Linked DNA regions of Duganella dendranthematis. The protein of the gene in region 1 binds, or shares a complex with, the protein of each later gene. Links are inferred from orthologs where the notes say so. Each region holds a gene or a part of one and is shown on either strand. Other genes may lie near its edges. The genes, in order: eno and HH213_RS04440.

Region 1 (13,839 bases):
CTTTGATGGCGGACTTCTGATGACCACACTTTATTTGCCTAAGCGCCTGTCTCGTCGCGGCTTCATCCAGACCGCGGCAGTGGCGACCGGCGCGGCCGGCGCCGCCCTGCTGCTGCCGGGCCTGTCGCACGCGGCCAGTATGCTGACGCCGGGTGCGTTCGCCACGCCGGACCTGTCCGGCATGCCGGGTGTCGGTCCGGTCGGCGTGGTGCAGCCGCGTCCGCTGATCTTCGGCCATCGTGGCGCCAGTGCGCTGCGTCCCGAGCATACGCTGGCCTCGTACGCCAAAGCGATTGCCGACGGCGCCGACTATGTCGAGCCGGACCTGGTCAGCACCAGGGATGGCGTGCTGGTGGCGCGTCACGAAGCCTTCCTGAGCGAGACCACCGACGTCAGCAGCCGTCCGGAATTTGCCAGCCGCAAGACCCGCAAAACCATCGACGGCGAAACCCACGAAGGCTGGTTCGTCGACGACTTCACGCTGGCCGAACTGAAAACGCTGCGCGCGGTGGAGCGGATTCCGCAATACCGTCCGGGCAGCGCGCAGTACAACGGCATGTTCCAGGTGGCGACGTTCGAAGAAATCATCGACTTCGTCGCGGCCGAGTCGGCAGCGCGCGGCCGCATCGTCGGCATCGTGCCGGAGCTGAAACACTCGACCTACTTCGCCAGCGTCGGCCTGCCGCTGGAAGACCGCTTCCTGGCGATCATCGCGGCGCACGACTACACGCGCCGCAATCCCATCGAGATCCAGTCGTTTGAAGTGGCCAACCTGAAATACCTGCGCGGCAAGCTGGGCCGCCGTGCCAACCTGCGCCTGATGCAGCTGGTGATCGGCGAGAACGTGCGGCCGATGGACGTGGCAGCCGCCGGCGGCACGCTGACCTTCGCACAAATGTGCACGCCAGCCGGCCTGCGCGACATCGCCCAGTACGCCGACGTGGTAGCGCCGCCGACGCGCAGCATCATCCCGTTGAAAAAAGACGGTTCGCTGGATGCGCCATCGTCGCTGGTGGAAGATGCGCACAAAGCCGGCCTGCGGGTGGAGCCATGGACCTTCCGTCCGGAGAACCACTTCCTGGCCGCCGACTTCCGCAACAGCGCCGGCGACGCCGTCCGCAACGAAGCCGGCTCCATCGCCGAAATCAAACGCTACATCGCCACCGGCATCGACGGCTTCTTCACCGACGACCCCGCCCTAGGCCGCGCCGCCCTCGGCTAAACAACCCGGGGTCAGTTCCGAAGAACTGCCCCCAAGCCTGTTCACTCCTCCCACATCTGTTTTATGCCGCGTATATGCCTGTTCGTCGCATGCGCCAGCTTATAAACAAGTCAACAGTTAAGCTTCCAGCACGATCACTCCCGATTGCATCCTGATAAATTATTCATACTTATGGAGCTGAAGCCTATGCGTAAATTCCTTCCCGCAGCAGTCATGACCCTCTGCGCCGTCACCCTCACTACCGCGCACGCACAAGCACCGGGGCCTGCCGCAGCGGCGCCATCGTCGCAGCCGTTGAGCGCCGCCGACAAGGCCGGCGCCGTCGATCTGCTGGCCCAACGCCTGTCCGCCAAATACATTTACGCTGACGCAGGCGACAAGATGGCCGCCGCCGTTCGCGACCATTTGCGCAAGGGTGACTACGAGAAGATTGCGACGGATGAGGAGTTCGCAAAAATGCTGACGTCCGATATCCAGGCCGCCAACCCGGACAAACACCTGAGCATCCGCTACGTCCCCAATGCACGGCCTGATATGCCTCGCCCCACTGCCAAGCAAGGCATGCCGGATGACATGCGACAGCGTATGACCGAAGTGGGCAAACACATCAATTTCGGATTTGAAAAGGTGGAGCGCCTGCCGGGCAATATCATGTACATCAAGTTCGACGCGTTCTTTGAAGCGAATCTCGGCAAGGCAGCCGCGACGGCCGCCATGAACCTGGCAGCCAATGGCGACGCGATGATCATCGACCTGCGCGAGAATGGCGGCGGCGACCCGAACATGGTGGCGCACGTGGCCAGCTACCTGCTGGGCGATCAGAAAATCCATCTGTCGGACATCTACTACCGGGCGGATAATGAAACCAATTCCTTCTGGAGCGATCCCGCCGTTCCGGGCGCGCGCTTCGGCGCGGACAAGCCGGTCTACGTGCTCACCAGCGGCAACACCTTCTCCGCAGCGGAAGATTTTACTTACAACCTGCAGGCCATCAAGCGCATTACGGTAGTGGGTGAAACCAGCGGCGGCGGTGCGCATCCGATCCAGCCGTTCCGCATCGATCCTAACCTGGTCGCCGTCATCCCAATCGGACGCTCCATCAACCCGATCACCAAAGCCGATTGGGAAGGTAATGGCGTAAAACCCGACGTTGCCACCGCTGCGGACAAGGCCCTGACCAAAGCAAATGTGCTGGCCCTGCGTCAGGTATTGCCAACAATTAAAAATCCCCAAGAGCGATCTACCCTAGAGAAACAGCTCGCCGAATTGGAAGCCGCTTTGTAAATCAAAAAGGCCGGAGTCTCTTCCGGCCTGTTGACTTTAACGGTTGGCCTGTCGCGTAGCGTCGGCTTTCGGCAGCGCCGCGGTCATATCGACCCAGCTTTGCGGCTGCGGCTTGTTGCGCTCACGGACGCCGAAGAAGCTGACCACCAGGTCGCCATTCTTATCGAAGAATTCCACCGACGTCACGCCGGCGCGCTTGATCACGTAGCCGCTGTGGAAGGCGCTGTCGCGCAGGTGCAAATTGAACTCCGGGTCGAGCACGTTGAAGAAGCCGCCGGCTTCCTGCACCTTGACGATCTTGCCGCTGTAGATCTGGATCGTGGCGTCATTGCCGAGGAAGGCCATGATGTCCAGCTTCTGCTTGGCCGACTCTTCCAGCAACTGACGCACTGCCTGCGGCGTGATCGGCTGCACCTTGTCCACCGGTCCCAGGCGCAGCGCCTGTTCGCGCGACATGCCGAACTCGGTCACCAGGCGGTTGAACTGGTGCACATCGTTCAGTTCATTCCACGCCAGCTGGTACTCCTTGACGTCGATCGCACTGTCCGGCTTGGAGGCCGGCTTGAGCGGCGCCGCCGCCACTTTCAGGTCGGCGCTTTGCACCGGATTGCGGAAGTCGGCCACGATCTTGTCGAACACCGCCACGCCTGCTTCGCTCTTGACGTACAGCTTGTGCGCGGCGTTGCCGCTCTGGTCGAAGAATTGCAGGCTGCGCGTGACGGCGCCATCCTTGCCCGGCTGTACCACGGCAAACGCGTACTTCCAGTTTTTAAAGGTGAAGCGCAGATCGATCTCGCCGCCCAGATAGCCGCCAGCGATGTTGCGCAGGCGTGCTTCGCGTTCCTTTTCCTTGTCGGCGTCGAGGCCGGCGATTTCTTCCTGCGGCTTCAGGCGCGTGGCGACGCCGGTGCGTTCGATGACGCCATTTTCATTGCGCGTCAGCGCCATCACGGTGCCGAGGTCGAGCGCGCGACGCATGATTTCGCGCGGCACGTTGTCCCCTTCCTGCAAACGCGTGACGGTCTTGCCGAGGCCGGTGGTGGCCAGCAGCTCGGCTTCCGAGACGTTCAGCCTGGCGGCGGCGTCGCGCAGCGCCAGCTTCGGCTGTTCGGCGCGCAGCGCGTCGTAGCGTTCGGCCAGACTGGCTGCAACCGCCGGCACGGACGAGATCAGCAAAGCGCCGGTCAGCGCCAGGGCAAATCGATGGTGGGGTTTCATGGCGAGCTCCTTAGTAAATCACTTTGAGGTTGAATGCATAGTTGCGACCTGGACGAGTCTGGCGTTCGATATCGGCCAGCGTGGCGGCCGTGGTGCCGGCCGGCAGGCTGCGCGACGAGGCGTAGTCCCAGTATTTCTTGTCGCCCAGGTTGTAGACGCCACCGCTGAGGGTGACGTGCTTGTTGATGTTCCAGTACGCCGTCAGGTCCAGCACGCTGTAGCCGGGCACATCGAACAAGGTGGTGGTGCTGCCGGTCAGCACGTCGCCGACGGCGCGCTTGCCGCGCGCGGTGCTGGCGGTCAGTGCCGCGCCGCCGCGCAGGGCCGGATCGTCATAGGCGAAGGTGGCGTTGGCTTTGTACGGCTGCACCGATGGCAGGTCGGCTTGCTTGCCGGTCGTGGTGTTTTCCGACGTGCCTTTGGAGGCGCCGGCCGCGAGATTGACGCTATAGCCTTTCATCGCCGGCAGCCACTGGCCCAGCTGGAAGTTGGAACTGAATTCAACGCCGTAGATATTAGCCTTGCCGATGTTCTCCGGACGGTACAGGCCGAAGGTGATGGTCGGATAGTTGACCGGGTCCGGCGCCTGCGTGGCGTACTCGATGAAGTTGCTGTAGCGGGTGTCGAACACCGAAGCGCTGAATTCCACGCCCGGCGTCGGCGCGCCTTTCAGGCCCACTTCAAAGGCGTTGCTGGTTTCTTTTTGCAGGTTGGGATTGCCGAGCACGGCGTAGCCGTTGCCGGTGCCGGTGTAGCTGAACGAGTCGTAGGTGCCGGTGCGCTCGGCCGCTGACGGCAGGCGCGTGCCGCGCGAATACTGCGCAAATGCGTTGAGGTTCGGCGCCACTTCCACCGACAGGTTCAGCGACGGCGTCAGGAAGGAATCGGTCTCCTCCTTGATTTCCTTGGCCGCGCTCGGCACGGCGACGATGTAGCTTTGCAGATTCTTCGGCGTCAGCTTGCGCTGTTCGCCGCGCAGGCCCGGCGTCAGCGTGGCTTGCCTGCCGCCCAGTGTGAAGCCGATCTCGTCGCGCACATAGGCGACGAATTTGTCGGTGTCCATGTCGACCATGCGGTTCTTCAGCGTGACCTGGTGCACGCCGGTCTTGACCACCACGCGGTCTTCGCTCCATGGACGACGGGTTTGCTGCTGCTCGTAGCTGACGCCGTAGCTCAGCAGATTGCCGGGAGCCAGCTGCTTGGTGGCGTCGGCGGCGATGCCTTTGCTGTCGTTGAAGTAGCCGGTGTTGATGTCGCGCACGTAGGGCTGCGCGCCGGTGATGTAGTCGGCGTGGGTCAGGTCCACCACTTCGGCTTTTTGCGTGAACAGCTTGGTGTCCAGCGTATCGAACAGGGCGATGCCGACCGGCGTCCACTGGTGCTCGACGCTGAAGCGGTTACGCTTGGTGTTGGAGTTCTGCGTCGCACCATCCGGGTATGACGAGCCGACCTTGTTGTCGAATTCGCGGTTGTGCTCGTTCTTGTAGCTGTCGATGGTGAAGCCCAGTTTCTGGCCTTTGGCAATGGTCCAGTTCAGTTTGGCCAACACGGCGGTCGAATCCCAGTCATCAGGATTCGACGGCGCGGTGCTGTTGATCATCGACTGGTCGCCGGTGCGGTGCGCAACCACGATCAGAGCTTTCAGGCTCGGGCTAATTTCGGCGGCGCCGGTCACCGCGTGCAGACGCATGCCGTGGTCCGAGGTGTGGCCGAACTTGTATTCGCCATAAACCTTGCGGGTGCCGTCAAGGTAGTCTTCCGGGTCCTTGGTAATGAAAGATACCGAACCGCCCAGGCCAGGCGTACCGCCGCCGGTCGGGCTGGCGCCGGAACCGATGCGCACTTCGCGGAAAGTCTCCGGATCGAAGTAGTCGCGACCGATGCCGAACGAGCTGTTCGAGGTGCCGTCCGGCCGCGCGGCCGCATCCGGCAGCGAAATGCCGTCCACTTCCAGGCTGATGCGGTTGCCTTCGACGCCACGGATGTTGATGCCGGTATTGCCGGCGCCATCCCAGATATTGCCGCCGCCGCTGGCCGCCGACGGTACCGCCACCAGTGGCGAGTAGCGGGCGATGTTGGCCATGTCGATGGCATTATTCTGCTCAAGCTGGCGCGAGGTCAGCATGGTAGTGCTGCCGTTTTTGGTGGAATTAACGTCGTCGCGCCTGGCCTTGACCAGGATCTCCGACAATTCGGAAGCGGACTTGGCCGGCGCATCCTGCGCTACCGCCGGCAGGATGGCGGCACCCAGCATCACCAGCAGGGCCGAGCGGACGTGAAGAGACAATGGCGCGGCCCGATGCCGAGCGCCCGTAGGGGTAGCGATCATAGTTTTCCAAGAGAGAAGTTGAACGGCTGGCTCTCGGAAGATGGACGATTGCTGGCAAAGGAGACATCCTAACAATAATGATTCTCATTTACAAGTGCCATTGCAATCAATCTTGGTAAATCCGCTACAATCCATGTATGGAACGTCTTTCTTTGACCACGCCCAATATGGCCGCCGCCAGCTACCCAGGCTGGGCGCCAGCTGCCTGCGCGGTGGTCGCGTTTGCCGGCGCGCTGATGGCAATGGCATTGACTGCCATCTGGCCGCTGGCCATCAGCCTGGGCGGCACGCTAGCGTGCGGCTGGCTGCTGCATACGCAGCCGCTGGAACGGGAAGTGGAATATTTTTCAGCCGATGAAGACGGCCTGCGCTACGTACACATGACCGGCCAGGACGGCCAGGTATCGCGTTATAAATGGACGGAAATCCTGGAAGTGCACGCCGCCGAGGGTGGCCTCAGCGTGCAGACCGGCCGTGGCGCGCTGAAAGGCGCGGCGGTGTTTTTTCCGATGCACTCGGCTGCGGACAGCAAGGCCGCCAGCGCGGCGGCCAGCCAGTGGCTGGCGGCTTATCGGCTATAAGCGCGTCTGTAATCAGCCGGCCAGATAGTTGTTCTTCACGCGCACATAGTGCTCGGCCGAATACTTCATGTAGGCGATTTCTTCCGGCGTCAGCGCCCTCACCTTCACCGCCGGACGGCCGACGTACAAGTGGCCGCTCTCCAGCACCTTGCCCGGCGATACCAGACTGCCGGCGCCGACCATCACCTGATCCTGCACCACCACATCGTCCATGATGATGGCGGCCATGCCGATCAACACTTCATTGCCGATGGTACAGCCATGCAGCATGGCCTGGTGGCCGATGGTGACATAGTCGCCGATAATCAGCGGCGAGCCGTTCGGCTTCTTGTCATTCTTGTGCGACACGTGGCCCATGGCGAAATCCTGCACATTGGTGCAGTTGCCGATGACGATACGGTTGACGTCGCCACGCAGCACGGTGTTGCACCAGATCGAGCAATCCTTGCCGACGGTGACGTCGCCAATCACTTGCGCCGATGGATGCAGGTACAGGCCCTCGCCCAGCTGCGGCGTGGTGTTCAGGTAGGAAGTGACTGCCATGCGGTAAATCCTTATTTGCGGGAGTATTTCGCCATCATACTGCTCAGCTCCTGCTGGTGGGTAGCCATCCAGGTCCAGACGGCTTCCACCTGATCGCGGTGCGCGGTGTAGTAGGCCGGATTGGTGGCCAGCCAGATATTGCCGCTGAACAGCGGCACGCGCAAGCGCACCACGTCATTGCCGTAACGCTCGGCGATCGACTGGTCCATATCGTTGACTGCGCCGACCGTCAGCGCCACGCCATCCACGCGCTTGAGCTTGAGCTTGCCGACATTGCTTTCCAGGTCGCGGCCGCCCTCGTCAACCTTGATGCCGGCGTCGCGCAGGGTATCCGCGTACGGTGCACCGTACGGCACGCCGATTACGCGGCCCTGAAAATAGCGCGGCGTGATGGTGTCGGCCGGCAGCTGGTCGGCGGCGCGCACCAGCACGATGATGCTGGTGTGGACCGCGCGGCTGCGGTCCAGCGCGCCGTTGCGGTCACGCGGCAGCATTACCTCGGTCGGCAGCTCGGCGCGCTCTTCGATCGGCAGATAGTCGATGGCGCCGGTTTGCAGCGCGATGCGCAGGCGGTTGGCAGGCAGGCGCACAAACTGCACCGGGCATGGAATCGCGGCGGCCGCAGCGGCGCGCAGGTAATCGACGGCCACGCCTGGCGGGTCCGGCACCTCGGCGCCTTTGCCCAGCCAGTAAGGCGGCCGGTCCTGGTCCATATAGCCGATGCGTACCGGTGGACAGGCGGCCTGGACGCCGGTGGAAGCCAGTAAGGCAAAGACGAGCAAGACGCGCAGCATAAACTAGGACAATATTAGTGACGAAAACGTCATTATACGTGTGGCAAGTCAGCCTTGGTAAGTGCTGTCGCCATGCGGTGCGGCGCGGAACTCCGGCAACGCTTCAGCTTCACGCGAATACGCAGCCAGGGCCGGATAATCGGCGGCCGACACCACATCCGGCAGCATCTGCTGGATGAAGTGCCAGGTGATCGCCTGCATCACGCCGGGCGGCGGCATGGCGGCGCTGGTGGCTTCCAATGGTTGCTGCTGCTGTTCGGCTTCCAGCACGTCCAGCGCGGCGCGCAGTTGCAGGATGACGCGGTCAGCCCACGGCTGGTGCAGCTTCTCGGCTGGACGCAACTGCCGTTCATAGACGAGCTGCACTGCCTTGTCGCAAGCCGCCAGCGCCAGGCCCAGCAGCCGCTGCGAGCGCATCAATTCGGTTGGCATCGACGGCGTGCGGCGCGCCGATGGGCGGGCGATGGATTCGGCATATTGCAGGATCAGCGTGGAGTCCATCAGCGCATTGCCTTCCTCATCGACCAGCGTTGGCGCCTTAACCACCGGATTAATCTGCCGAAACTGCTCGAAGGTGCTGAACACCGACAGCGACTGGTGCTCGAACTTCAGCCCCAGCAACTGCAAGGACACCGCCACGCGGCGGACGTAAGGTGAATCCAGCATACCGATCAGTTTCATAACCACTCCAGACTTTTCTATTTGAATAGATGCATTACGCAAGGGCCTGCCCCCATAGGGGACAGACCGTGGCAAGTTATGCGCAGTTTAGCTGAAGGGGAAAAGAATGCGCAGTGCTTTCTTCAGACGCCAGGCCTTTTACGGCGCGCGCCGAACAAACCCACAGAATACCCTGCGTCGCGCAGGAAGCTGGTCGCTTTATGGTTCAAAATCAGCAATGTGAAGAAACCGATATAGGGCATCCACAGGAAGAACAACCACTTACTGCCGCCGCCTGTCGAAAAGCCGTCGTGATGCGCCTGCAAAGCGTCTCCCATGCTGTAGACAGCCCAGTACGATAAAAGCACACCGACCACAAAAAATGGGGTGCCTAACTGCGGCACCATGCTCGCCAACTCCAGGACGAAGCCAAGCAATAGCCATTTCTGCGCCTTGGCGACATTCCAGCCGTAAGTGGGGGAACGCTGGTCCAGTGTCGAAACAATCGGGCTATTCTGATCAGTCGAACTCACAGTTTTTCCTCAATAACAATTATTTCGAAATTATAAGGAGATTTCCGTGCGGAAAACTATTAGATTGTCACGAAGCTTGCAGCAATACGGCGGCGCCGCGCGCGACGGCGCGTACCACTTGCATCACGTCCCAGTTGGTGAGGCGGATGCAGCCGTGCGATTGGGTCTTGCCGATATTGCCCGGCTCAGGCGTGCCGTGGATGCCGTAGTGCTCTTTGCTGAGGTCGATCCAGGCCAGTCCGACCGGGTTGTTGGGGCCGGCCGCGATGCGGGCCTTGGTGTCGCCGGCCTTGGCATCCCAGAACAGTTTGGGGTTGTAGCGGTATTCGGGATTGGTGGCGACGCCGCGCACCTGCCAGCGGCCTTCCGGCAGAGGATCGTGCTTGCTTCCGGTGCTGGCCGGGAACTGCGCGAACGGCATGCCGCCGGCGTCCAGCAGGGTCAGCGTGCCCTCTTTCGCGTCGACCAGGATCGACGCGGCTTTCGGCAGTGGCTTGATGATGGCGACATTCGGTACCAGCAATTGTTCGCCGGCCTTGTTGAGCTTCTTGCCGGGATTGAGGCGGCGCAGCAGCTCCGGGCTGCAATGGAAGCGCTCGCCCAGCGCTTCGGCCACGCTGGCGTAACCCAGCGCCGACAACTTGGCCTTGCCGGCCATGTCGGACGGCACCGGCACATAGGGACCGGCGACGTCCTGCGCGGTCAGCGTGTAGACCGCCAGCACCGGCGCGTCATCGCGCTCCAGTTCCTGCCAGGTGGCGGGGTCGACATTGCCAGTCAGCGGCAGTTGATGCAGTTTCTGGAAGCCGCGTATCGCCTGATGCATATTGCTGCCGTAGGCCGCATCCATCTCGCCGGGAGAAAAGTGCGCGCGGTCCAGCAGCACCTGCGCGCGTAGCACATTCGGACCGGCGCTCTTGGGAGCAACCGGCTTGGCGCGTTGCGCTACATTCAGGGTATCGGCTGCGGACAGCGCCGGCTCGGCGGCGTTTGCGCTGGACAGCGCCAGCATGGCGACAAAAAATAAGACTCTCAAACCAGACTCGGATCAAACCAGGGAGCTTATTCTAGCCGACGGGAGGCAGGATCAGCGTTCCAATTGCTGGCCGACTTCCCAGCTGTGGCCGGCGGGATCGATAAAGTTGATGGTGCGCAGTCCCCATGGCCGATCCAGCGGACCGTTGAGTGCAATGCCGCGCTGTTGCAGGCGCTCGTAGACCGCTTGCACATCCGCCACCCAGATGCTGAGCTGGAAGCGTGACCCTGCCTCGCGCGGGGCCACGGCGGCGGGCGCCACGATCTGCGGCGCATGGGCAATCTGCAACAGGTTGATCAGCACATTGTCGAATTTGACGACGGTGCAGTTGTCGTCCTCGTACTCTACCGGCACGCCAAACACATCCAGATAAAACGCCCTGGCTGCCGGCAGGTCTTCCACAAACAAGCTGATCGCGCTGATGTGTTGCATGGCTTAATCCTTCTTGTAGCGTTGCATGACGTAGCCGAGGCGGCTGCGGTTGGTGTCCAGCCAGGTCCACAGGGCTTCGGCCTGCTGCGGATGGGCGTGGTAAAAGCTGTCGTTGAACGCCAGCCACAGGCGGATGTTGAGCAGCGGCTGCGGCAGCTGCACGATCTCGCCCTTGTACTTGGCCAGCGTCTGCTTGAGGTGCTTCGGCGCCACCGCCGCCACCACCACGCCGTCCACCCGGCCCAGCCGCAGTTTTTCGATATTGCGGTCGAGGTCGCGGGCGCCGTCGTCCAGCGTCAGGCCGGATTCGCGCAGGCGGGGCGCGTAGCTGTTGCCCATCGGGATGCCCAGCGTCTTGCCCTTGAAGTATTGCATCGGGTTGGTGCTGGCCGGCAGCTTGTCGCTCTTACGCACCAAGACCAGCACCTGGTTGTGCAGGGCGCGGTTCAAATCGATATTGCCGGCCTTGTCGCGCGGGATGGCGATTTCGGCCGGATAGAAACTCATCTCGCCCAGCGGCGCCAGGTCGATGTCGCCAGCGGCCAGCGCCACCTTGATGCGCGCCGCCGGCAGCCGCACCCAGATCGGCATACAGGGACCAAACCCGGAACCCTGCACGGCATCAAGAATCAGGTCGACCGCCGCGCCGGGCGGGTCGGGCACTTTATCGCCGTCGCCCAGCCAGTAAGGCGGACGGTTCTGGTCCAGATAGCCGACACGAATGGGAATGCAATCAGCCGCCCGCACCAGCGGCGCGACAGTGATAGCGGTAGCAGCCACGGCGGCAAGCAACATCAACGATATGCCAGCGCGCAGCGTCATGAGATCAGGGATGAGGCGGAGTGGATGCTGCCGGCTTGGGCGCCAGCGGGGCGAGTGCCGCAGCCTGGTCCTTGCCGACGATCTGAACGAAGATCTCGTTCTGCTTGATCATGCTCAGCTCGTAGCGGGCCCGCTCTTCGACCGCGCCGGTGCCGTCCTTGAGGTCTCGCACTTCGGAGTCGAGCTTGGCGTTACGTGCCAGCAGTTCGGCGTTCTTCTTGTGCGCCGCGTCGACCTGCATCTCGAAATCCTTGACGCGCAGCCAGCCGCCCTTCCCCAGCCATAGCGGGTACTGGATCAACAGCAGCAGGAAAGCCAGTCCGAGCGTAATCAGGCGCATGAGGTGAATGCGGCCGGATTTGCTCCGGCCGCGCTTGCTTAATTACTTCAGATTATAGAACGCATCGCGGCCTGGGTAGGAAGCGATATCGCCCAGATCTTCCTCAATGCGCAGCAGCTGGTTGTATTTCGCCATGCGGTCCGAACGCGACATCGAGCCGGTCTTGATTTGCAGTGCGTTCATGCCCACCGCGATATCGGCGATGGTCGAATCTTCGGTTTCGCCCGAACGGTGCGAGATCACGGCGGTATAACCGGCGCGCTTGGCCATTTCGATGGCGGCGAAGGTTTCGGTCAGGGTGCCGATCTGGTTGATCTTGATCAGGATCGAGTTGGCGATGCCTTTCGAGATGCCTTCCTTCAGGATCTTGGTGTTGGTGACGTACAGGTCGTCGCCCACCAGCTGGACTTTCTTGCCTAGTTCCTTGGTCAGGATGGCCCAGCCGTCCCAGTCGCCTTCGTGCATCGCGTCTTCGATCGAGATGATCGGGTACTTGTCGCACCAGGTCGCCAGCAGGTTGGTGAATTCGGTGGCGGTCAGCGACAGGCCTTCGCCGGCCAGCTCGTATTTGCCGTCCTTGTAGAACTCCGACGCCGCGCAGTCCAGGCCGATGGCGATCTGGGTGCCTGGCTCGTAGCCGGCCTGCTCGATCGCTTCAATGATCAGCTTGATCGCTTCTTCGTGGTTGGCCAGCGAAGGCGCAAAGCCGCCTTCGTCGCCGACGTTGGTGTTCAGGCCCTTCTTGTGCAGAATCTTTTTCAGCGTGTGGAACACTTCCGCGCCGTAACGCACGGCTTCCTTGAACGACGGTGCGCCGACTGGAATGATCATGAATTCCTGGATGTCCAGGTTGTTGTCGGCGTGCGCGCCGCCGTTGATCACGTTCATCATCGGTACTGGCAGTTGCATCGCGCCCGAACCGCCGAAGTAGCGGTACAGCGGCAGGCCGGCTTCTTCCGCCGCAGCCTTGGCCACGGCCATCGACACGGCCAGCATGGCGTTGGCGCCCAGGCGTGCCTTATTTTCCGTACCATCCAGGTCGATCAGAGTGCGGTCCAGGAAGGCTTGTTCATTGGCGTCCAGGCCCATGATGGCTTCCGAGATTTCGGTGTTGATGTTTTCGCAGGCTTTCAGGACGCCCTTGCCGAAGTAACGCTTCGGATCGCCGTCACGCAGTTCGATCGCTTCGCGCGAACCGGTCGAGGCGCCGGACGGCACCGCGGCGCGGCCCATCACGCCCGATTCCAGCAGGACGTCGCATTCGACGGTTGGATTGCCGCGCGAATCGATTACTTCACGGCCGATAATATCAACAATAGCACTCATGTCATTCTCCAAAGTTAGGCGATACGAAGTCGCGCCGCGTCTTTACGCGCGTTGCGAGGTCAAGGATAACGGGAATTGTACCCGGTGCAGGGAACATTGTTAAAGTTTCCACACCGGGCAGGCTGCTTAGTTGAAGCTGTTCTCCAGGAAGCCAGCTTTTTTGGTAGCGCGGTCCAGTTCGATCAGAACGGACAGCAGGTCCTTCATGCGGCCCAGCGGCACGGCGTTGGGGCCGTCCGACAGGGCTTCTGCAGGGTTGGGATGGGTTTCCATGAACAGGCCATCGACGCCCACGGCCACGGCCGCACGCGACAGCACCGGCACCATCTCGCGCATGCCGCCCGAGGACGTGCCGTTGCCGCCCGGCAGTTGCACCGAGTGGGTCGCATCGAACACGACCGGCGCGCCGGTTTCGCGCATGATCGCCAGCGAGCGCATGTCGGACACCAAGTTGTTGTAGCCGAACGAGGCGCCGCGTTCGCAGGCCATGAAGTTGTCGTCAGGCAGACCGGCTTCCTTGGCGGCAGCGCGCGCCTTATCGATCACGTTCTTCATGTCGTGCGGGGCCAGGAACTGGCCCTTCTTGATGTTGACCGGCAGGCCGGACTGCGCGCAGGCGACGATGAAGTCGGTCTGGCGGCACAGGAAGGCCGGGGTCTGCAGCACGTCCACCACTTTCGAGGCCACTTCGATGTCTTCGATCGAGTGGACGTCGGTCA
Region 2 (6,573 bases), 150 kb from region 1 along the record:
GCGGTGCTGACGATGCCGCGCTGGTATTCGGTGCGGCCGGGACGCTTGCGAATGTTCTCCGCCGCGTGCGCCTGCATGGTCTGCAGTTTGCTGTCGGCGCCCATCATGCGCAGCAGGGCGGGGCGGGCGAACAGGTAGAACGAGACCATGACGGCCACCGGGTTGCCGGGCAGGCCAAACAGCCAGGCGCTGTCTTGCTCCGTTTGGACTTTGCCGAAAGCGAGCGGACGGCCGGGACGCATGGCCAGCTTCCAGAAAGCGACGTCGCCCAGCAGCGCCATGATGTCGCGCGTGTAGTCGGCCGCGCCTTCGGAGACGCCGCCGGAGGTGATGATGGCGTCGGTGGTTTTGGCGGCCTGGCGCAGCGCGGCTTCCAGTGCTTGCGGGTCGTCGCGCACCACGCCCATGTCGATGATGTCGCAGCCGAGCCGTTGCAGCATGCCGAACAGGGTGTAGCGGTTGCTGTCGTAGACGCAGCCGGCTTCCAGTTGTTCGCCGATGGAGCGCAGTTCGTCGCCGGTGGAGAAGAAGGCGACGCGCAGTTTGCGGCGCACTGTCACGTTGGGGATGCCGAGTGAGGCGATCAGGCCGAGGTCCGCAGGACGCAGCAGTTTGCCGGCGGCGATGGCGATGCCGCCTTGTGGCAGGTCTTCGCCGGCGCGGCGCAGGTTTGCGCCGGCGCGGATGACGTTGGCGGCGATGGTGACGTTTTCGCCGTCAATCGCGGCGGTCAGTTCTTGCGGCAGCACGCTGTCGCAGCCGGGCGGGATGGCGGCGCCGGTCATGATGCGGATGCATTCGTTTTGCTGCGGCGCTTGCGTGAACGGGTGGCCGGCGTAGGCGATGCCGATGTTCTTGAAGGTGACCGCGGCGGCGCCGTCGGCGGGCAGGTCGGCGCCGCGCAGGGCGTAGCCGTCCATGGCCGAGTTGTCGTAGGCGGGGACGTTGATCGGCGAGATGATGTCGACGGCGAGCACGCGGTCCAAGGCGTTGAGCAGAGGGAGGGTTTCGGTGGCCTCGACGGCGGTGATGCGGTCGCAGATCAGGCGCTGCGCTTCATCGACCGGCAGCGCGGCCGGATCGTTGTCTGCCGGGCGGGCGGCGGGCGCGCTGGTCGCAGCCGGCTCGAAACCGGCGGCGGGGTCGGCGGACGGCGCTGGCGCCAGGCCGGACGCGGCGTCGGCACTCGGCGCCGGTGTGGCGGCCGTCTGCACGGCTGGCGTGGCGCGTTCGGCGCGGTGCAGGTCTTCGAGGGTGTTGATGTTGCCGAAGGCGGCGCTGTCGTCGAACAGCACTTCGGCCACGCGCAGGGATTTGAAGAAGCCTTCCATGCGGCGCCCGCCGGTTTCCAGATACGCGTCCAGCTGCGGCAGCACGCTGGCCTTGATCAAGCTGAAGACGGGGTGTGGCTGGCGGTACGGCGCGGCGTCCGGCTGCTCAGGGTCGCGCTCCATGGTCACCGCCATCGCCAGGTCGGCATCCTGGACCGCCATCGCCGCGTGCAGGCGCTCGGCCAAATCGAGCGGGAAGAACGGCGAATCGCACGGCGTCGTCAGCAGCAACTCGGTCGGGCAGAACTGCAAGCCAATCTGCAAGCCCGCCAGCGGCCCGGCAAACCCTTCGAGGAAGTCCGGCAGCACCGGCGATGCGCCAGCCACCACCTGATACTGCGGCAAATTACGGTTGGCGTTGATCGCCACCGACGCCACTTGCGGCGACAGACGCGCCAGCACATGCGCTACCAGCGTCGATTCGCGAAACGGCTGCAAGCCCTTGTCCACACGGCCCATGCGTGTGCCGCGACCGCCCGCCAGTACCAGTCCCGTGACCTTGCTCTTCAAAGACAAACTATCCCCCGATATATGACATTTCCACTTTATTGGCGCTGCGCTCGCGCTTCAGCTCCTCGGTCTGACTGGTGCGCAGCTCCGAATAGCGGTCGCCGCGCGCGCGCCACAGATGCGCCAGCGCGGTGCTGATTTCGGCATCGCTGCGGCCTTCGCGCAGCAGCGCGCGCAGATCGTGGCCGCTGGTGGCGAACAGACAGGTGTACAGTTTACCCTCAGTTGACAGTCGCGCGCGAGAGCAGTCGGCGCAAAAAGCCTGGGAGACGCTGGAAATCACGCCGATTTCACCGCCGCCGTCGGTATAACGCCAGCGCGACGCCGTCTCTCCGGTGTAGTTGGCGGCGATGGGCTCCAGCGGCATGGCGGCGCTGATGCGGCGCACCACTTCCGCCGACGGGACTACCTCATCCATCTTCCAGCCGTTGGAAGCGCCGACGTCCATGTATTCGATAAAGCGCAGGATGTAGGGCGAACCACGGAAATGGCGCGCCATTGGCACGATCTCCTGGTCGTTCATGCCGCCCTTGACCACCATGTTGATCTTGATTGGGCCGAGGCCGACCTGGTGCGCGACGTCGATCCCCTTCAGCACATCGTCCACCGAAAAATCGACATCGTTCATGCGGCGGAAGGTGTCGTTGTCGAGCGCATCGAGCGACACCGTCACGCGTTGCAGGCCGGCGTCCTTGAGCGACTGCGCCTTGCGCGCCAGCAGAGAGGCATTGGTGGTCAGCGTCAGGTCGAGCGGCTTGCCGCTGACGGTTTTCAGTTCGGCCAGCATGCCGATCAGGCGTTCGACGTTCTTGCGCAGCAGTGGCTCGCCGCCGGTCAGGCGCAGCTTTTCCACGCCGTGTGCGACGAACAGGCGCGCGATGCGGGTGATCTCTTCAAACGACAGCAGCGAGGTATGCGGCAGGTATTGGTAGTTATTGTCGAACACCGCCTTCGGCATGCAGTACACGCAGCGGAAGTTGCAGCGGTCGGTGACCGAGATGCGCAGGTCATGCAGCGGCCGCGCCAGGCGATCGCTCAGCAGACCGGTAGGCGCTTCCAGCGTGGTGGGGATGACCGGCGTATCGCCGCGCTGCTCGGTCATCATGATGATTTTTTCTGCCATGGGTCATGCAATCTTGCTGTTTTTGAAAAACGGCGCGCACCCTCGTACGTACCAACCGGGTACGATACCACGAGCGGCCAGTTGACGTACTACCCAGAGGTGAGAAGCAGGTTGCCAAGAAAAAAGGGAAGCCGAAGCTTCCCGTTTTTTTCTTTACCGGAGCAGATTAGCGGCGAGTATCGACCTGGATCAATGGCTCGTCAACTTGCTGCTGTACTGGCTTGCGTTCACGCGGCACGCGGACCGGCGGCGCGACTTGCGCAGCAGCTTCCTGTGCTGCACGCAGTTTTGCCGGATCGGTGGCTGCCAGCGTCAGGCCGGCGGAGCCGAGCACTGCTTGCAGGTCGATTGTCGCCGATGGGGCTGGCGCAGGGGCTGGTGCTGGAGCAGGAGCAGGCGCGGCAACGACCGGTGCTGGCGCTGGTGCGGCCACTGGTTCTGCAACCACCGGTGCAACTTCTACTGCTACTGGCGTTGCTTCGAGCACCACTGGTGCGGCGACTGGCGCTTCTGCTACAGGCGCTGGGGCCGGTGCTGCTTCCATCACTGGCGCGGCGACGGCGACTGGCGCGGCTTCTTCTACCACGGCCGGTGCGGCGATGGTTTCGGCTGCCACTTCAACTACCGGTGCTGGCGGAACAATTGCTTCCGCCACAACGGCGACTGGCGCGGCTTCGACTGGTGCCGGGGCTGGCGCCTCGACCACTACCGGAGCGGCTTCTGCTACTGGCGCGGCAGGTGCAGCTTCCACGACTGGGGCAGCGTCAACAACTGGGGCAGCGTCAACAACTGGGGCAGCTTCAACCGCCGGAGCGGCAACAGCCACAGCCTCGGTGACGACTTCCGTCACGGCGACAGCGGTGACGGCCACAGCGGCGGTTTCCGCGACTGGCGTGAAGCTCAGTTCTGCCTGTTCGCCCGCTTCGCCTTCCTGACCTTCTACGCCATCCACGCCTTCAGCGCCTTCGCGCTCACGACGGTTACGGTTACGGCCGCCACGACGACGACGACGGCGTGGCTCATCGCCTTCGCCTGCGACGTCGTTTTCATCGCCTTCCGGACCGGCGTTCGGTGCGGTTTTCAGGATGCTGGCGGCGTCGGCCACTGGACCGGTCGCTGGAACACCGGCGTTCAGTGCCAGTTCTTCCACTTTGGCTTCTACTGGCGCCTTGTCGCCGCGCGGTTCGCGTGGCTGGCGTGGTGGACGCTCGCCACGTTCCGCACGCTCGGCGCGCTCAGGACGTTCTGCGCGTTCCGGACGTTCTGCACGCTCAGCGCGTTCACGGCCCTGGCCTTCGGCGCCCGCTTCACGTGGCTCGCGGCCTTCACGCGGTTCGCGGGGTGGACGTGGCTGACGTGGTGGACGGCCGTTGGCGTCGGCTGCCTTGCCTTCTTCCTGGCCGGCGCCGGCGCGGGCTGCGCCTGGTTCTTTCTCTTCACGCTCAGGACGGCCGGTTTTGCCGTTGCGGTTGCGGCCGCGTGGGCCACGGGCGTTGCGGTCGCCACGGTCGGCGCCGGCTGGCGCCTTGACCACGATGGTCGGCTGCTGCGGCAGGGCCGGAGCGGCTGGCGCGCCGGTGAAGAAGCTGATCAGCTTGGCGAAGAAACCTTGCGGGGCCGGCGTCGGCGCTGGCGCCGGTGCTGGCTTGATCACGGTTTCGGTCGGCTTGCGCTCGACCAGCGGCGCCGGTTGATCAGGAGTGATGGTCTTGACCATGGCTTCCTGGCGCGGCTTGGCTTCTTCCTTCTGGCGCTTGCTGTAGGCCATGTCGGTTTCGGCGGTCTCGGCCAGCGAGTAGCTGGCGGCGCTGTCTTCCAGGCGCGGATCGTCGTGCTTGATGCGCTCCAGCTTGTAGTGCGGGGTTTCCAGGTGCTTGTTCGGCACCAGGATGACGTTGATGCGGTGACGCGTCTCGATCTTCAGCACTTCGCTGCGTTTTTCGTTCAGCAGGAAAGCGGCGACGTCCACGGGCACTTGCACGTGGATGGTGGCCGAGTTTTCCTTCATCGCTTCTTCTTGGATGATGCGCAGGACTTGCAGCGCCGACGATTCGGTATCGCGGATGTGGCCGGTGCCCGAGCAGCGTGGGCAGGCAACGTGCGAACCTTCCGACAGCGACGGACGCAGGCGCTGGCGCGACAGTTCCATCAGGCCGAAGCGGGAAATCTTGCCCATCTGGACGCGGGCACGGTCGTGGTGCAGCGCATCTTTCAGGCGCTGTTCCACTTCGCGCTGGTTCTTGGCCACTTCCATGTCGATGAAGTCGATCACGATCAGGCCGCCCAAGTCGCGCAGGCGCAGCTGGCGGGCCACTTCTTCAGCAGCTTCGCAGTTGGTGTGGAAGGCGGTGGTTTCGATGTCGGAACCGCGGGTGGCGCGGGCCGAGTTGACGTCGACCGAGACCAGGGCTTCGGTGTGGTCGATGACGATGGCGCCGCCCGATGGCAGCGGCACGGTGCGGCTGTAGGCGGTTTCGATCTGGTGTTCAATCTGGAAACGCGAGAACAGCGGCACGTCGTCGCTGTAGCGTTTTACACGGTGCACCATGTCGGGCATCACGTGGCTCATGAACTGATGGGCTTGCTCGTAGATCTCGTCGGTGTCGATCAGGATCTCGCCGATGTCCGGCTGGAAGTAGTCGCGGATGGCGCGGATCACCAGCGACGATTCCTGGTAGATCAGGAACGCGCCCGAGGCCGATTTGCCAGCGCCTTCGATGGCGCGCCACAGTTGCATCAGGTAGTTCAAGTCCCACTGCAGTTCATCGACGTTGCGGCCGATGCCGGCGGTGCGGGCAATCACCGACATGCCTGGCGGCAGGTCCAGCTTGTCCATGGTTTCGCGCAGTTCCTGACGCTCTTCCCCTTCGACGCGGCGCGATACGCCACCACCACGCGGGTTGTTCGGCATCAGCACCAGGTAGCGGCCGGCCAGCGAGACGAACGAGGTCAGGGCGGCGCCCTTGTTGCCGCGTTCTTCTTTTTCGACCTGAACCATGATTTCCTGGCCTTCGCGCAGCGCATCCTTGATCGAGGCGTTACGGACATCGACGCCTTCCTTGAAGTAGGTGCGGGCGACTTCCTTGAAGGGCAGGAAACCGTGGCGGTCTTCGCCGTAGCTGACGAAGCACGCTTCCAGCGACGGTTCGATACGGGTGATCACGCCTTTGTAGATGTTGGACTTGCGCTGTTCGCGTCCGGCGGTTTCGATGTCGATATCGATCAGCTTCTGACCGTCGACAATCGCTACGCGCAGCTCTTCTTGCTGCGTAGCGTTAAATAACATGCGTTTCATTTTTATTAACTCCGCGACCCTCGGGCCATCTATGCTGTCCGGTTTCTTAGTCCGGTCCAGCAAGCTACAGGGATATACGCGAGAATAGGAGTGATTGCGGTGGGTTATGCCCATCCTGTGCGGCTGCACGAAACGGCCGCAACTGGGCGCATGAGGCTGATCGACATGCCGAGTGCTCGCTTCATCTGTAGTTCTCCATGCGGCCCCAACGGACGGCAGAAAAGAACAGACGGAGAGCAGCGTCTAAATGACCAGATCTCGACCATGCTTGCTACTACAAATAATGCAACTTCGGTAACCAGGCTGGTTTCCAG

What was found.
Region 2: the proteins of eno (region 1) and HH213_RS04440 are in contact, whole or in part, in a solved structure (PDB 2FYM), measured with the Escherichia coli proteins. The link is inferred for Duganella dendranthematis from one-to-one orthologs.

The regions. Positions count from the first base shown.
Region 1 is NZ_CP051684.1:773,500-787,338, forward strand. The notes cover bases 10,979-13,839. They hold eno (phosphopyruvate hydratase), read right to left. Parts: upstream 13,121-13,839; coding sequence 11,837-13,120; downstream 10,979-11,836. Other genes in these bases: HH213_RS03700 (transporter substrate-binding domain-containing protein), read right to left, coding at 10,979-11,427; ftsB (cell division protein FtsB), read right to left, coding at 11,459-11,794; kdsA (3-deoxy-8-phosphooctulonate synthase), read right to left, coding at 13,247-13,839. In the rest of the region: HH213_RS03640 (TonB-dependent receptor), read left to right, coding at 1-20; HH213_RS03645 (glycerophosphodiester phosphodiesterase), read left to right, coding at 20-1,222; HH213_RS03650 (S41 family peptidase), read left to right, coding at 1,409-2,506; HH213_RS03655 (hemin-degrading factor), read right to left, coding at 2,543-3,724; HH213_RS03660 (TonB-dependent hemoglobin/transferrin/lactoferrin family receptor), read right to left, coding at 3,735-6,011; HH213_RS03665 (hypothetical protein), read left to right, coding at 6,191-6,634; HH213_RS03670 (gamma carbonic anhydrase family protein), read right to left, coding at 6,647-7,177; HH213_RS03675 (transporter substrate-binding domain-containing protein), read right to left, coding at 7,189-7,959; HH213_RS03680 (glutathione S-transferase), read right to left, coding at 8,020-8,652; HH213_RS03685 (hypothetical protein), read right to left, coding at 8,775-9,164; HH213_RS03690 (L,D-transpeptidase family protein), read right to left, coding at 9,232-10,200; HH213_RS03695 (VOC family protein), read right to left, coding at 10,252-10,632; more of HH213_RS03700, read right to left, coding at 10,636-10,978. UniProt on the Escherichia coli protein: Catalyzes the reversible conversion of 2-phosphoglycerate (2-PG) into phosphoenolpyruvate (PEP). It is essential for the degradation of carbohydrates via glycolysis.
Region 2 is NZ_CP051684.1:939,464-946,036, reverse strand. What follows is about bases 2,931-6,573. They hold HH213_RS04440 (Rne/Rng family ribonuclease), read right to left. Parts: upstream 6,260-6,573; coding sequence 3,131-6,259; downstream 2,931-3,130. Other genes in these bases: moaA (GTP 3',8-cyclase MoaA), read right to left, coding at 2,931-2,964. In the rest of the region: molybdopterin molybdotransferase MoeA, read right to left, coding at 1-1,841; more of moaA, read right to left, coding at 1,849-2,930. UniProt on the Escherichia coli protein: Endoribonuclease that plays a central role in RNA processing and decay. Required for the maturation of 5S and 16S rRNAs and the majority of tRNAs. Also involved in the degradation of most mRNAs.